Regions from separate parts of the Shewanella sp. 10N.286.51.B8 genome, predicted to be linked through region 2. Evidence: riboswitches for the same ligand, from Rfam matches in the RefSeq annotation. Region 2 holds a riboswitch; the other holds the start of a gene.
The links. A riboswitch is a leader RNA that binds a small molecule or an ion and turns the genes downstream of it on or off. The one in region 2 is predicted to bind thiamine pyrophosphate.
Positions count from the first base shown of each region.

Region 1: it holds a riboswitch for thiamine pyrophosphate, as region 2 does, so the genes downstream of both, thiC (phosphomethylpyrimidine synthase ThiC) here and AB4160_RS07880 (TonB-dependent receptor) in region 2, are expected to answer to the same signal.

Region 1 covers NZ_JBFRKG010000016.1:54,318-61,243, forward strand. Annotated here, with positions in the region: gene thiS (sulfur carrier protein ThiS) at 1-126, opposite strand, end outside; gene AB4160_RS07240 (ThiF family adenylyltransferase) at 149-982, opposite strand; gene thiE (thiamine phosphate synthase) at 979-2,796, opposite strand; gene thiC (phosphomethylpyrimidine synthase ThiC) at 2,799-4,865, opposite strand; TPP riboswitch at 5,121-5,220, opposite strand; gene AB4160_RS07255 (hypothetical protein) at 5,446-6,786, opposite strand.
Region 2 covers NZ_JBFRKG010000017.1:125,401-132,326, reverse strand. Annotated here, with positions in the region: gene AB4160_RS07900 (CsgG/HfaB family protein) at 1-120, shown strand, start outside; gene hinT (purine nucleoside phosphoramidase) at 702-1,058, shown strand; gene AB4160_RS07890 (PaaI family thioesterase) at 1,069-2,094, shown strand; gene AB4160_RS07885 (YcfL family protein) at 2,180-2,572, shown strand; TPP riboswitch at 2,731-2,839, shown strand; gene AB4160_RS07880 (TonB-dependent receptor) at 2,988-5,174, shown strand; gene AB4160_RS07875 (hypothetical protein) at 5,345-5,605, shown strand; gene pnuC (nicotinamide riboside transporter PnuC) at 5,646-6,296, shown strand; gene AB4160_RS07865 (phosphotransferase) at 6,311-6,926, shown strand, end outside.

The DNA.
Region 1 (6,926 bases), on a different contig from region 2:
TACAACTTGTTGATTGAGCACTAATGCCAGTGCTTTGGGATTAAGTTGTTTAGACTCTATTAGCGCTAATAAGCTTGGCGCTTGTTGCAACTGCTCTGGTTGGCCATTAAATTCAATTTCAATCATGTTTAATCCTTTTGCGGTAAAGTTATCTGCATGAGTTGACGTCATTTGTTGACGCTGTAATAGCTGCGCTACAACAACTACATTTAGGGTCTTGATTCATTTGTATAATCTGCCATTGCAAGCTTTTAGCATTAAACACATGTAACTTACCCGCTAGCAGGCCTTTGCCTAAGTCATCGGCTGTTAACCAATTTAGCCCCAATAAACTTTGCATTGATGCAACCGTTTGAACAGCAGCAGTGTTAACCCCCATTGATACACATGTTTGTGAAACATGAGTATCTTGTGGGTACAGGCATTGATAACAGCCCCTTTGCGGATAGTCAGTTGAGCTGCAAAATAATTGCCCATCATTAGCGGAAATCGCTGCGCTAATTAGCCCTGTAGCGTGACGAACACAAACTTCATTAATCATTAAGCGGCTAGTAAAGTTGTCAGTGCAATCAAACACCAGATCGACAGATTCAACTAATTTTGCACCATCTGTATCAGCGCCAAAGGCCTGCTCAATTGCCATGATATTTACGTCTTCATAGGCTGCTGCTAACTTATCTTTGGCAAGTAGCGCTTTGCTTAAACCAATATCTTGTTCGTTAAAAAGTAATTGCCGCGACAGATTTGAAAGCTCTACCTTGTCATGATCCATCAATATCAGTTCTCCAACTCCCGCGGCGGCCAATTGCTGGGCAACACTGTGACCTAAACCACCGATTCCGATGATCAGTAGCCGGCTATTAAGTAATTTAAGCTGACCAAGCTCACCCATATCAGTCAGTAAAATATGACTGGCATACTTGATAAACTGCTTGGAAGTGAGCCCACTCTTATTAGCTTGACGCTGTTGTGTAATCGTCATGACACTGGCTCACACTGCAGCTGTTTCACTGATGGCTTGTGGGATTTTACATGTGATTGCCTTGGCTGTTGCTGAGGTTGTTGCTGAGGTTGTTGCTGAGGTTGTTGTGCAGCCGCTAGATGCCATTGCTGCTCTAACAATGAATAAGCCTTGGCAGGGTTTTCTGCTTCAGTAATGGCTCTTACCACGGCAACACTATCAACCCCAGTGGCTTTGATATCCGTTATAACACTTGCATCAATACCACCGATGGCCACGGTTGGGCATACGTTGTTAAGTAATGCACTGTAGCGTGCTAATTTTGCTAAGCCTTGAGGCTTTGACGGCATCACCTTAGTAGTCGTTGGAAATATATGCCCTAAAGCGATATAGGATGGGCTTAGTTGATGAGCTAATAGAATTTCAAATACGCTATGGCTAGATAACCCTAGGGCTAACCCTGCCGCTGAAATTTCATTTAAGTCGGCTAACTCAAGGTCTTCTTGACCTAAATGAACCCCGAATGCGCCAAGTTGTATTGCCAATTGCCAATGATCGTTAATAAACACTTGGGCGTTATATTGCTTACCCAGAGCTATGGCGCGGCTAATATCTTGTACTAACGTGGTTTGATGAGCATCATTGGAGACCTGATTAAAACCTTTATTTTTAATCCGCAACTGCACTGTGGTGCAATTGGCTTCTAACAAACTTTGCAGCATAGTCACGTCATCCACAACCGGATAAACACCAATGCCCTTATGCAGCGCAGGAAAGCGGCAATCTAGGTAGCCCTGTGCTGTATTTATTAACCCATCGTTAAACTTTCCACCAGCAGCTGATTCTGGCTGTGTTTTGCCTAGATTGTTAATTTTAGCGCCACTAACTGCACTAATTTCAGGATAGTATTGTATTTCATCAGGCCAAGCAGTTTTTGCCACAGGCCCTGCGCCTTTACCAAAAGATTCACTGCACACTAGTCCCTTTAATACATAAGCTTTAGCCATCACAACGGCATCATGGAGTACGTATTCATGTGCTAAAAAACACGCGATCGCAGTGGATAAGGTGCAACCTGTGCCATGATTATTACCAGTATTAACTCGCTCGCTATTAAGCCAATAAGCTTGATATTGATGAGCGTCACTCACACCGTGAACTTTGCGGCAAATGAACAAATCATTGGCATTGGTTTGTTGCCACACTGCATCACCGCCTTTGGCGAGTACATGACAATGAAGCTGTTTAACCAGTTGCGCTGCCGCACTATAAAAACCATCACTTGAGTCTAGGCTTTGGCTTTTAATTGTGCACTGAGGTTCAAATTCCACGCTGTTAGTATCAGTCAGCGTGTGTAACTCCCTAACATTAGGGGTAATTAAGCTAATTAGACCTTTAAAAGGGCTAAAATCTAACGGCTTTTTTGCGCGCTCATTTAAGCTATCACCACTACTGGCAACCATGACAGGATCTAAAATAATCGGGATCAGCTGGTTAGCTAAACTCTGACTTTTAAATGTCTTTAACCAATGAGCAATGAGTACCAATTGTTGTTGATTGGCAATTAAGCCAATTTTTATGGCTGCTGGCGCTAAATCGCTAGCAAGTGTATTTAGCTGAGCCAATAAGATGGATTCTGACACAGCCTCGACTAGTGTTACAGCCACCGAATTTTGCGCAGTAACAGTGGTAATTGTGCTGCAGCCAAAACACTGTAAGTCATTTATAGTTGCTAAATCTGCCTGTATGCCGGCGCCGCCACCACTATCTGAACCGGCAATAGTCCAGACAATGGGCGACATGGTTTCTAAGCTATGTGGTTGTGAAACATTCATGGTTAAGCCTCTAATTCAGCAGTGGTCTTAACAGCTAAATCTGCGCTTGTTGCTGTGTCTGGCTTAGAAGGTAACGGATGATAAATTGCATAGCCTGTGGCTTTAAATTCAGCTGACTTTTGTGCCATGGCTGATTGAATATCTACACCGCTACTAACGCTTATATCTGCACTTGCGTCTACGGAATTAACATTGTGATTAGAGTGTGCCTGCAGGTGTTTAAATTCGCTAGCGTCAAGCACGTTCAACTTTTGTAACTGATCACGCGCTTGCTTTGCAGCGTATTCACGCACTTCTTGAGTGATTTTCATTGAGCAAAACTTTGGCCCACACATAGAACAAAAATGCGCAACTTTGGCAGACTCTTGGGGGAGCGATTCATCGTGATAAGCACGAGCGGTATCTGGGTCTAAGCCTAAGTTATATTGATCTTCCCAGCGAAATTCGAACCTTGCTTTTGATAAGGCATTATCACGAATTTGCGCACCAGGGTGACCTTTAGCCACATCGGCAGCATGAGCTGCAATTTTATAAGCGATAAGCCCTTGTTTAACATCTTCTTTATTCGGTAAACCCAAATGCTCTTTAGGAGTGACATAGCACAGCATGGCCACGCCATACCAAGCCATCATTGCCGCCCCAATCCCTGAGGTGAAGTGATCATAACCTGGCGCAATATCGGTGGTTTGTGGGCCGAGTGTGTAAAAAGGCGCTTCATCACAATGGGCAAGCTGCTTTTCCATATTCACTTTAATGAGCTGCATCGGTACATGGCCTGGGCCTTCAATGATGGTTTGCACATCATTTTCCCAAGCAATGTTAACCAGCTCGCCTAAGGTTTCTAATTCAGCAAATTGCGCTTCATCATTGGCATCGGCAATACTGCCGGGCCGCATACCATCGCCTAATGACAATGACACATCGTAGGCAGCGCAGATTTCGCAAATCTCTCTAAAGTGCTCATACAAAAAACTTTCTTTATGGTGACTTAAACACCACTTTGCCATGATGGAACCACCACGAGAAACGATGCCAGTAAGACGTTTTGCCGTCATTGGTACATAACGCAGCAGTACCCCAGCATGGATGGTAAAGTAATCGACGCCCTGCTCTGCCTGTTCAATCAAGGTATCTTTGAAAATGTCCCAATTTAGGTCTTCAGCGACACCATTTACTTTTTCTAACGCTTGATAGATGGGCACTGTACCAATGGGGACAGGAGAGTTTCGAATGACCCATTCACGGGTTTCATGGATATAGCGCCCCGTAGACAAATCCATTACAGTGTCAGCGCCCCATCTCGTTGACCAAACTAGCTTTTCGACTTCTTCTTCGATGGACGAGGTTACCGCTGAATTACCGATATTGGCATTAACTTTGACTAAAAAGTTACGCCCGATGATCATTGGCTCAGCTTCTGGATGATTAATGTTTAACGGGATAATGGCGCGGCCGCGGGCAACTTCATCACGGACAAATTCAGCGGTAATAGGCTGGCCAATGTGAGCGCCAAAAGCTTCACCGGGGGCTTTTTGAGTCAAAATCTCATCAGTGACTTGCTCTCTAGCCATATTCTCGCGAATGGCAATATATTCCATCTCAGGTGTAATAATGCCTTTACGAGCGTAATGCATTTGAGTAACGCGGCGGCCTGACTTGGCTTTTTTAGGGCGAACAAGGGCTTCAAAACGCAAATGATCTAAACCGTCGTCAACCAAACGCTGTTGGGTAAAGTCAGAGCTAACTCCATCAAGTTGCTCTGTATCTTCGCGCTCTTCAATCCAAGCTTGGCGAAACTTGTTTAAGCCTAAACGGACATTAATTTCAGCATCAGGATCTGAATAGGCACCGGCGCAATCATAAACTTTAATGGCTGGGTTGGCTTCAGTCACGGGCGCATCTTCACTACCGCCAAGGATAGTATCGCTTTGATGAATTTGACGCATGCCCACTAACAGATCGGGGCGGGATCCGCTCAGATAGATCTTTTCAGAATTTGGGTGCTGTAAAGGTTTTAGGGTTTCAATAAAATTTTGCGCTTGAGCGCGGGTTTCACGACGATTTGACATAAGCAACCTCAAAATAAAAAAATAGAGTTGCTTGCCTGGAGAATTGTTGATGACGAGCGAGTTAACATTAACTCTGTAATTGACTTGAATTTACACCTTAACTTTGAACCTTAAATATCGGCAAATGGCGGGTTAAATTAACTTCAGCAATAACTCTGCTTTAATTAATTCTATCTTTTATTTTGCACTAATATTTATGATCTAGCCACGCAGCCATTCACTATAAAATTGCTGCTGACTGTAGGGTAAAAATAAGCAAATTAACTGCTTGTTTCCTTCGCAGGTTCTAGCCTGATCAGGTTCAACGGATCCCGAATAAACGGTCTCAGCCATAAAGGCACTCCGACAAGATGGCTGCAGTATAGTCAGCTTATTTAATAAAATACAAGTCTTTGACAATTTTCGAATTGGAATATGAGTTAAATTATTTCACTAATTAAAATACTGTTATATATGAATTTAATTTACAACCAAGCGATTAAGACCCAATTAATACAGAAATAATTTGATAAATAAATTTGATAAATATTATTCATTTTTGATGTTGTTGAAATAAATCTTTTGTGAAAGTCTGAACAGTTCAAGGTAATTTAAGTTTCGATAAGCGTTGTTGAATGGCGTTATCTAGTGCTTTTTTTGTTTTGCCTCCTTCACATGGGTGTCCTAAATCTAAGCCTTCGGCATAAGGGTTAATTTGGGTTGGTAATGCCACCAATCGATGGCAAGTTTCACCAATCTTAACAATTCTATTTGGATCTAAACGATGATTGAGGGTAGTTGGTTGGCGCTTATCTTCTATTACTATTAACTCTATATCATCCATTTCAGGGGTTAACTCACTGGTGCTGGCACCACTAACAGAAGTCGCTAAATGGGCTTGCTGACTTATTTGCTGATTAACTTGTTGTTGATTGAGTTTATTTATAAAGGAATGGCTAGCTTGATTGATGGCCGATAAATTGTCGCTTGTTATGGTATTGGCCTCTGAGATGGTTTCATTAAACAATTGTGGCTTAAATAGATGTTCGTTACTGCTATCTTTTTGCTGCTGCAGATACATGCTATCAACTGAAGACCAATCGAACTGGTGCGTTTCGGCTTGCACTGCTTCTGCTATTGGCAATTTTTCAATTATGGGCTTGTAGTCAATGGGCTTTTGGTTAACAGCTTTTTGGTCAATAGGCTTTGGGGAAATTGCCTTTTGATTGACAGTATCTTTTGGGCTAGTTGCAACTGCAGGCGCTATTGAGCTTGTATCGACAACCTTATTAGTACTTTGTTTGTTCGATATAGTTTGATCGATTATTTCTTCATTGGTAATGACTTCACTGACGACCTCTTCAATCAAGGCTTGTTCACTTGGCAGGGTCTTAGCTAGCTGGGTAATTTGCTCAGCCGTTAAAAAGTAGGCTTTTATTTCTTGGTTGTTACTTTCAGATGTCGCAGCTTTAACGGCTTGTTCACGGCTGATCTCGACAAAATGGCTAATGGTGTTATCAGCTAAGGAAAATAGCATAAACACCAGCACAACATGTAGCCCTGCAACAATAATGCTCGATGGTGATGTCAGTATCTTTTTAAACTCGTTATCAGAATTTTGTTTTAAAAAGCGACCTTGATTATTTTGATTGTCGATCAACCCACAGATCAGCGGTAATGTTTGGGCTTTAATTACATCAGTGCTCATTATTTCAGTGCTAGTGACTTCAGTGCTAGTTGCATTCACCGTTTGTAACATCACAACATGATCACAGAAATCTATCACTTCAACCGCAGATTCTTGGCGGCTTGCATTTATGTAAAGCTGTCCATGTGAAACTTGTGTGCCATTTAAGCCTGTCGAATTTCCACTAGCACCCGGTTCAAAATTAGTGTTTGCTGCCAATCCTTGTGTTAAATGTTTATCACCACCTTGGTTCATTACTCGCGCCTCCTGTCGCTTTTGAATCACTGGATATAAATCGTGCTAGATCAGACTTCAACCACAAGCTGACCATAAACTAGATGATAAAAAAGCCATTAAGTTCATTTAATTTATGTCGATGACACACGACTCCCCAC
Region 2 (6,926 bases):
TGGAAAGGGGCTTGGAGGCTAGGGGATGCCACTACAGGTTTGCAAAATACTACCTTGCAAAAGTATTGGTTAGAAGCCCATAAAGAAGCGCAAGTCAGTGCCAGAATTAAGCGTGGCTAATTATCCGTCCTGAATAAATAGCCCCTAATTAACAGTCCCTTATGTTTCAATCACGATAAAGGTGCCAATGGCGCCTTTTATGTTTTCTGGGGGTAAACTTCTAGATACACAGACGCAGCCCTTAAGGCGATAACCACATAAGCAGCTTAGCTTTCATTATGGTTAAGTTAATCCAAGCTTTCATTATGTGGTGATCAAAAAGATGCCTAAGAAGTCTAATTGCATAAGGTTTAAAGGTAACCACCAAGAAATATAGCGCTTTTTTTAGCGACTTCAATGTTAATTGCTGGGGATACTTCAAATAAATCCCCTTTAGCATTGATAACAATGATGTGATAATGCCTAGATAAACTCTAAGTAAGTGAGCGTTGCTATAGTTAATCGAGCTGTCAAAATTGGCTTGATAGTGCCAACAACATTCAACAGTGATTAATAGCAAAGTGTTAAACTTGCTTGGCTTAAGTGACAAATGCAGCAGTAGCTATTATATAGTTAAGCAAGCGCTTAGTTGGCTGCTTGATTAGCGCATTCAACAATGATTTTCACTACTTCGATTATAATAACCAAAAGGATGATCAATCATGGCTGAAGAAACCATTTTCAGTAAAATTATACGCCGAGAAATTCCTGCCGACATTTTGTTTCAGGATGAGCTCGTCACCGCTTTTCGCGATATAAACCCACAGGCACCAACACATATTCTGATTATTCCAAACCATTTGATCCCCACAGCCAATGATGTAAAAGCATCTGACGAACTGGCATTAGGGCGAATGATGACAGTTGCGGCAAAGCTGGCTGATGAAGCGGGTATTGCACAAGATGGTTACCGCTTAATCATGAACTGTAATAAACACGGTGGCCAAGAGGTTTACCATATCCATATGCATCTACTTGGCGGTAAGTCACTTGGGCCAATGCTAAGTCGGTTGGATTAATACTAATAACATGAAAATAAACAGTGATTTTTTTCCGTTAACCGGCGTAGCAAGCCGATTTGTTAATCAGCTTGCCCATTGCCGTCGATTGAATATTAGTGCGTTAGAAGCCAGTGAACATCACGTATTACTGGAGTTGCCTTATAGCCAAGATATCATTGGTGACCCAGATACTGGGGTGATACACGGCGGTGTGGTGACTACGATCATTGATACCGCATCCGGCACTTCTGTTGTATGCGCTATTTTAGAGAAGTATAAATCCTTAGAAATATCGCCAACCTTAGATTTACGGGTTGACTACATGAAACCGGCTGAGCCAAACAAACCGCTGTATGCATTTGCAGAATGTTATCGTTTGTCGGCCAATGTGGCGTTTACCCGTGCGATAGCTTATCAAGACAGTATTGATGATCCTATTGCGCATGCTGTTGGCTCATTTATGCGTATTAGTCCAGAAATGGTGGGTGAAGAGTTTAGACAAGCTTTGATGGGCTGCGCTGATGAAGCAAGTGCAGTCAATTCAGCTGCTAATAACCAGCCTGATACTCAAAGTGTTGAAGTTATGCAGGCAGGCAATGCCAGTTTAACTGTGGGCGATATTAATGTTCATGATGTGGTTAAGCGGGCCATTGATTTAAATGACTATAGTTATTTATTAGAGAAAGTCCCTTATACCCAATTTATCGGGATGAGTGTTGATCGCTTTGGTGATGAAATGGTATTTAAGCTGCCAACTAAAGATGACAACATTGGTAATCCTATTCTGCCAGCCATACATGGCGGGGTTATTGCTGGCTTTATGGAAATGTCGGCGATTGTGCAGTTAATGGTATTTATGCAAGCTAAGAAAGTGCCAAAAATTATCGATTTTTCAATTGATTATTTACGTGCGGGTTTACATCAAGATACGTTTGCTGAATGTAAAATTACTCGTCAAGGACGCCGAGTTGCTAATGTTAGCATTAATTGCTGGCAGAAAAATCGTAAGCAGCTAATTGCTACTGCGAGAGCGCATTTCTTGCTTGATCAGTAGAAGTAACACACAGTTGATGCATAGATGAGCAAGCTGTTTGACACTGAGCCGACCATTTATTTTTAATACTTAAAAAAAGGAATTAATGATGACATTAAGAGTAATAATGATATCGCTAGCGTTAATGCTATCAGCCTGTGCTAATCATACCGCGGGAGTCATGGTTAGCTCTAATAGCGAAGTGAGAGTTGATAATAATTCTTTTGCGAGTAAAGTCGCTGTTGAGCAAGTCAATGTCAGAACGCAAGCGGATTTATTGCAAGGTTCTGCATTAATCATTAGCAAGGTGTCAACGGATTTAAGGCTGCAATATAAGTTTACTTGGTTTGATGTTGGTGGCTTTACCATTGAAGATGAAGCAAGCAGCTGGAAGTCATTAAAGCTACATGGCAAACAACAAATGCAGGTTAGCGCCGTTGCCCCTAATGCCAATGCAAGCCGTTTTGAAGTATATGTAAGAGAAGCATTCTCTAACTAAGTGTATCTTTTAAAATATAAAACACGCTTAATTGCGTGTTTTTTGTTTTATAGGCTTAGCTAATCATAAAAATATCTATGTGATAATTTTTTGTACTTAAATAGTTAATAAAAAGTGCCTGTTAGTGCTGTTGCACAGATGAAGGATAGTTTATAATCCGCCGCGCCAAGGGGTGTTTATCGTGTTGATAAACTGAGATGTCTAAAGACAAACCCTTAGAACCTGATCCGGCTCATACCGGCGTAGGAATAGGCTGCATGCTTTGCCGTAAATGTTAGTCATTAACTCAGTCATAAACCAAGTCGTAAACGAAAAACGACACCAATTTAATAACTGATAATTGTAATGACAGTCATGGATGCACATAACTAATTCACTATGCTTGCCGGATCTCAAAATTATAATTTGAGGTCCTATGTCTGTAATAAAATCTAAATCGCCACTAGCGATTGCCATTCTTGCCGTTTTATCCACTTCCGTTGTCGCTCAAACAGAAAATGTTGAACGCGTGGCGCCCGCTGCTGAAAAAATGGAAGTCATAGTGGTTAACGCTGACTTTAGTAATATAGCGCTAGAAAAAGTGCCATCCAGTGTTACCGTCATCGATAGCCAACAATTGCAAGATGAAGGCGCTCAACATTTTGAAGATGTATTAAACTCTATTGCTAATTTTAACTGGTCTGGCGGCAGCTCTCGACCTAAGTATTTCCAGATCCGTGGTGTGGGTGAGCAAGAAGAATATCAAGGTGCACCAAACTCTTCAGTCGGCTTTATTGTTGATGATATCGACTTATCCGGTATCGGCATGGTGTCGAGCATGTACGATATGCAACAAGTTGAAGTACTTCGTGGCCCACAAGGTACACAATATGGTGCTAACGCTTTAGCAGGTCTTATCTATTTAAAAAGTAACGATCCCACCGATGTGTTTGAACATGGTGCACAAGTCTCCCTTGGTGACGATGACTTACAAACCTTCTCCGGTTTTAGCTCTGGCCCAATAACTGACTCTGGTAAGCTACTTTATCGGGTGTCTTTAGAGCAGCATTCACAAAATGGCTACCGCGACAATACTTACCTTGAACGTGAAGATACCAATGGCCGTGATGAATTCACTGCCCGTGCTAAATTGCGTTGGTATGCTGCAGATGATGTGCAACTGGATTTAACCTTTTTACATGCTAATTTTGATAATGGCTATGATGCCTGGACGTTAGATAATAATGGCTTTGAAACTATTACCGATAAGCCTGGTGTTGATGCGCAAAAGACCACTGGTGCTGGCTTAAAAGCCACATTCAGCAGTTTTGAAAAGTTCGAACTCACCTCGTTAACTTCATTTGCACAAACCGATCATCACCATAATTATGACGGCGATTGGGCCAACCCTGATTACTGGGATTCGAAACAATGCAGCATTTATGATGATGACTGGAACGTGATTGGGACTGAGCCATGTGTTTATGATTACACCTGGGATAAACAGGGTGAGCGTAAAACCGTGTCACAGGAACTTCGTATCAGCTCAAACGAAGCTGGCCGAATTTTTAACGATTCGACTGATTGGTTAATGGGCTTATATGGCATGAACCTTCAAGAGGATAATGACTTATATTCTGAATACAATGGCTGGCCAGATGAAGTGCTGCAATCGGAATATGAAGCGACCAACTATGCTATTTTTGCTCAAACCGATACCCAGTTTAGTAATGGTTATGTATTTTCAGCTGGGGTTCGTTTAGAGCGTCGAGAAAGTGAATATTCAGACAGTAATGGTGATAAATTCTCACCTAGCGAAAACATGTGGGGCGGTCATTTAGCGCTATCTAAAGCCATAAACCAAGACCATAATACCTATCTGCGTATTGCTCGCGGTTACAAAGCGGGTGGCTTTAACATGAGTTTGCCAGCTGAATTAGCCGATAAAAAAGAGTTTGATACTGAAATCTTATATAACTACGAGTTAGGGCTCAAATCTTCGTGGTTACAAGGTCAATTAGACACCAACTTGGCATTCTTCTATATGGATCGACGTGATCAGCAAGTGGCGGCATCACAACAAGACCCTGATGATCAGCAGCGCTTCATTCTATTTACCGAAAATGCAGGTAGTGCTGAAAACTACGGCGCCGAAATCGACTTTACCTACTATGCCACCGATAACATTCAATTCTACGGTAGTGCAGGTTGGTTAGAAGCCACCTATGGTGATTATCAATACAAGGATAAATATGGCAATGTCGTAGATTTAACAGGTCGAGAGCAAGCCCATGCGCCAAAATTTACTTATAGCGCAGGCATGAGCTATGTCAGTGATTCTGGCTGGTTTACCAATTTAAATGCTAGCGGTAAAAGTGATTTTTACTACTCTGATAGTAACGAATCAAAGTCAGACGCTTATACTATTTTCAATGCTCGAGTGGGTTATGAAACACAAATGTGGTCAGCGTATTTATGGGGCCGCAACTTATTTGACGAGCAATATGGCACCAGAGGCTTCTACTTTGGTAATGAACCAGACTTAGATTGGGCCGATAAGCAATATGTACGTTTCGGCGATCCACGTCAGCTAGGTATTACCTTAAACGTCAAGTTTATGTAGCTTGGCTGCAAACTATGTTAATTAAAGGGGGCTGTTAACCTGTTGGGTTACAGTTGATTTATTTAATAATAACAATACTTAACACTAAATTGCCGTCATGTTTTGAAAAGTTTTTTACCTTAAACTTTGATAGACTATGACGGTATTTTTATCACGATTAAGGAATTTCCATGAAATTGACTGCCGAAATCAGCATGTATCCATTTAATGAAAACTATTTAGACCCGATAAAGTGGTTTATTGGCCGAGTAGATAGCTACCCTAATATTGAACGTAAAACCAATGCGATGGCGACTCAGGTGTGCGGTGAATACGCAGATGTGATGGCCATGCTAGCAACCGAAATGGAAGCGGCCCATCAAAAATGGGGCAAAGCAGTATTTGTATGTAAATTTATTGGTGGCGAGCTTGATTTAAGCCACACCGAATAACCTGTAAATTCATCATAGTAATGAAATAGTAGCCAACGTTATGTTATCTGAGATCGTTCAATCAATACAAATTGCCATTACTGAAGTGTCTGTAATGACAGGCTGGGAAGCTGTTGCAGTGATTCTGGCAATTGCGTATTTGATATTAGCCATGAAAACCAATATTTGGTGTTGGGCGGCAGCCTTTGCCAGTACTGCCATATACACAGTGCTGTTTTGGAATGTGTCATTGTTGATGGAATCAGTGCTAAATGTATATTACATGGCGATGGCGATTTATGGCTTTTGGCTGTGGCGCTATGGTGCTGACAGTCGTCATCAAACTGAACTGCCAATTATTAGTTGGTCTCTAAACAAACACTTAGTGATTATTGCCGTTACTAGTGGTGTATCCTTGATTGTGGGCTACTTAATGGCCACAAATACAAGTGCTTCGTTTCCATATCTTGATGCATTAACAACCTGTTTTGCGGTGATGACTACTTATCTAGTGGCGAAAAAGGTAATAGAAAATTGGTATTACTGGATGGTGATTAATTCGCTATCAATTTACTTATACCTTCAAAAAGGTTTAATGCTAACTTCTGGTTTACTTATCCTGTATTTATTTATGGCTGTCAGCGGTTACTTTATGTGGCGTAAAAAAATGCTGCAAAATCATGCACCAGATGATGCAGCCTTAGCAAGCTAATGGCTATTTAGATAATGAGTCACTTTAACCCATGGCAATGGCTACCTGCGGATATTAATCGCCAATTACCGAATATATTAGCCGATAAGATTGAAGCAGATTGTCATGGGGTTAAAGTGTTATCTGATGGATTAAGTAACCAAAACTTCCATATAGCCTTAAGTGATAGCGATTGGGTATTACGGGTTAATCAAGATAATGCCCCGTGGTGTGAACGAGACAACGAAGTGAGCAGTTGGCGCTTGGTTGAAGCCATTAATCGGGCGCCTAAATTAATTTGGCTTAGTGATGATAAACGCTTTTACCTAAGTCAGTTTATACCTGAAAATAATCACTTATGGTCAAATTATGTCGCCGAGTTTAGTTTTTATGATAACAAGCGCCCACAGCAGTCGGTGTTTGCGGCGCTAGACCCTGTTGCTCACCTACTGGGGTTATTAACCCCGCTATCAAAATTACCTTTGCCGACGAAACAAATTACCATGACTCAGCAATGGCAAGTTTATGTAAACTCATTATCTGACTTAGGCAACTCAATTGCTGATGCAAGCGTCGCAAACAAAGGCGATGCTGATGAAACTCAGGCGTTAGTGACATGGCAGCAGCTTTATCGAAAATTAACCAGTAAAT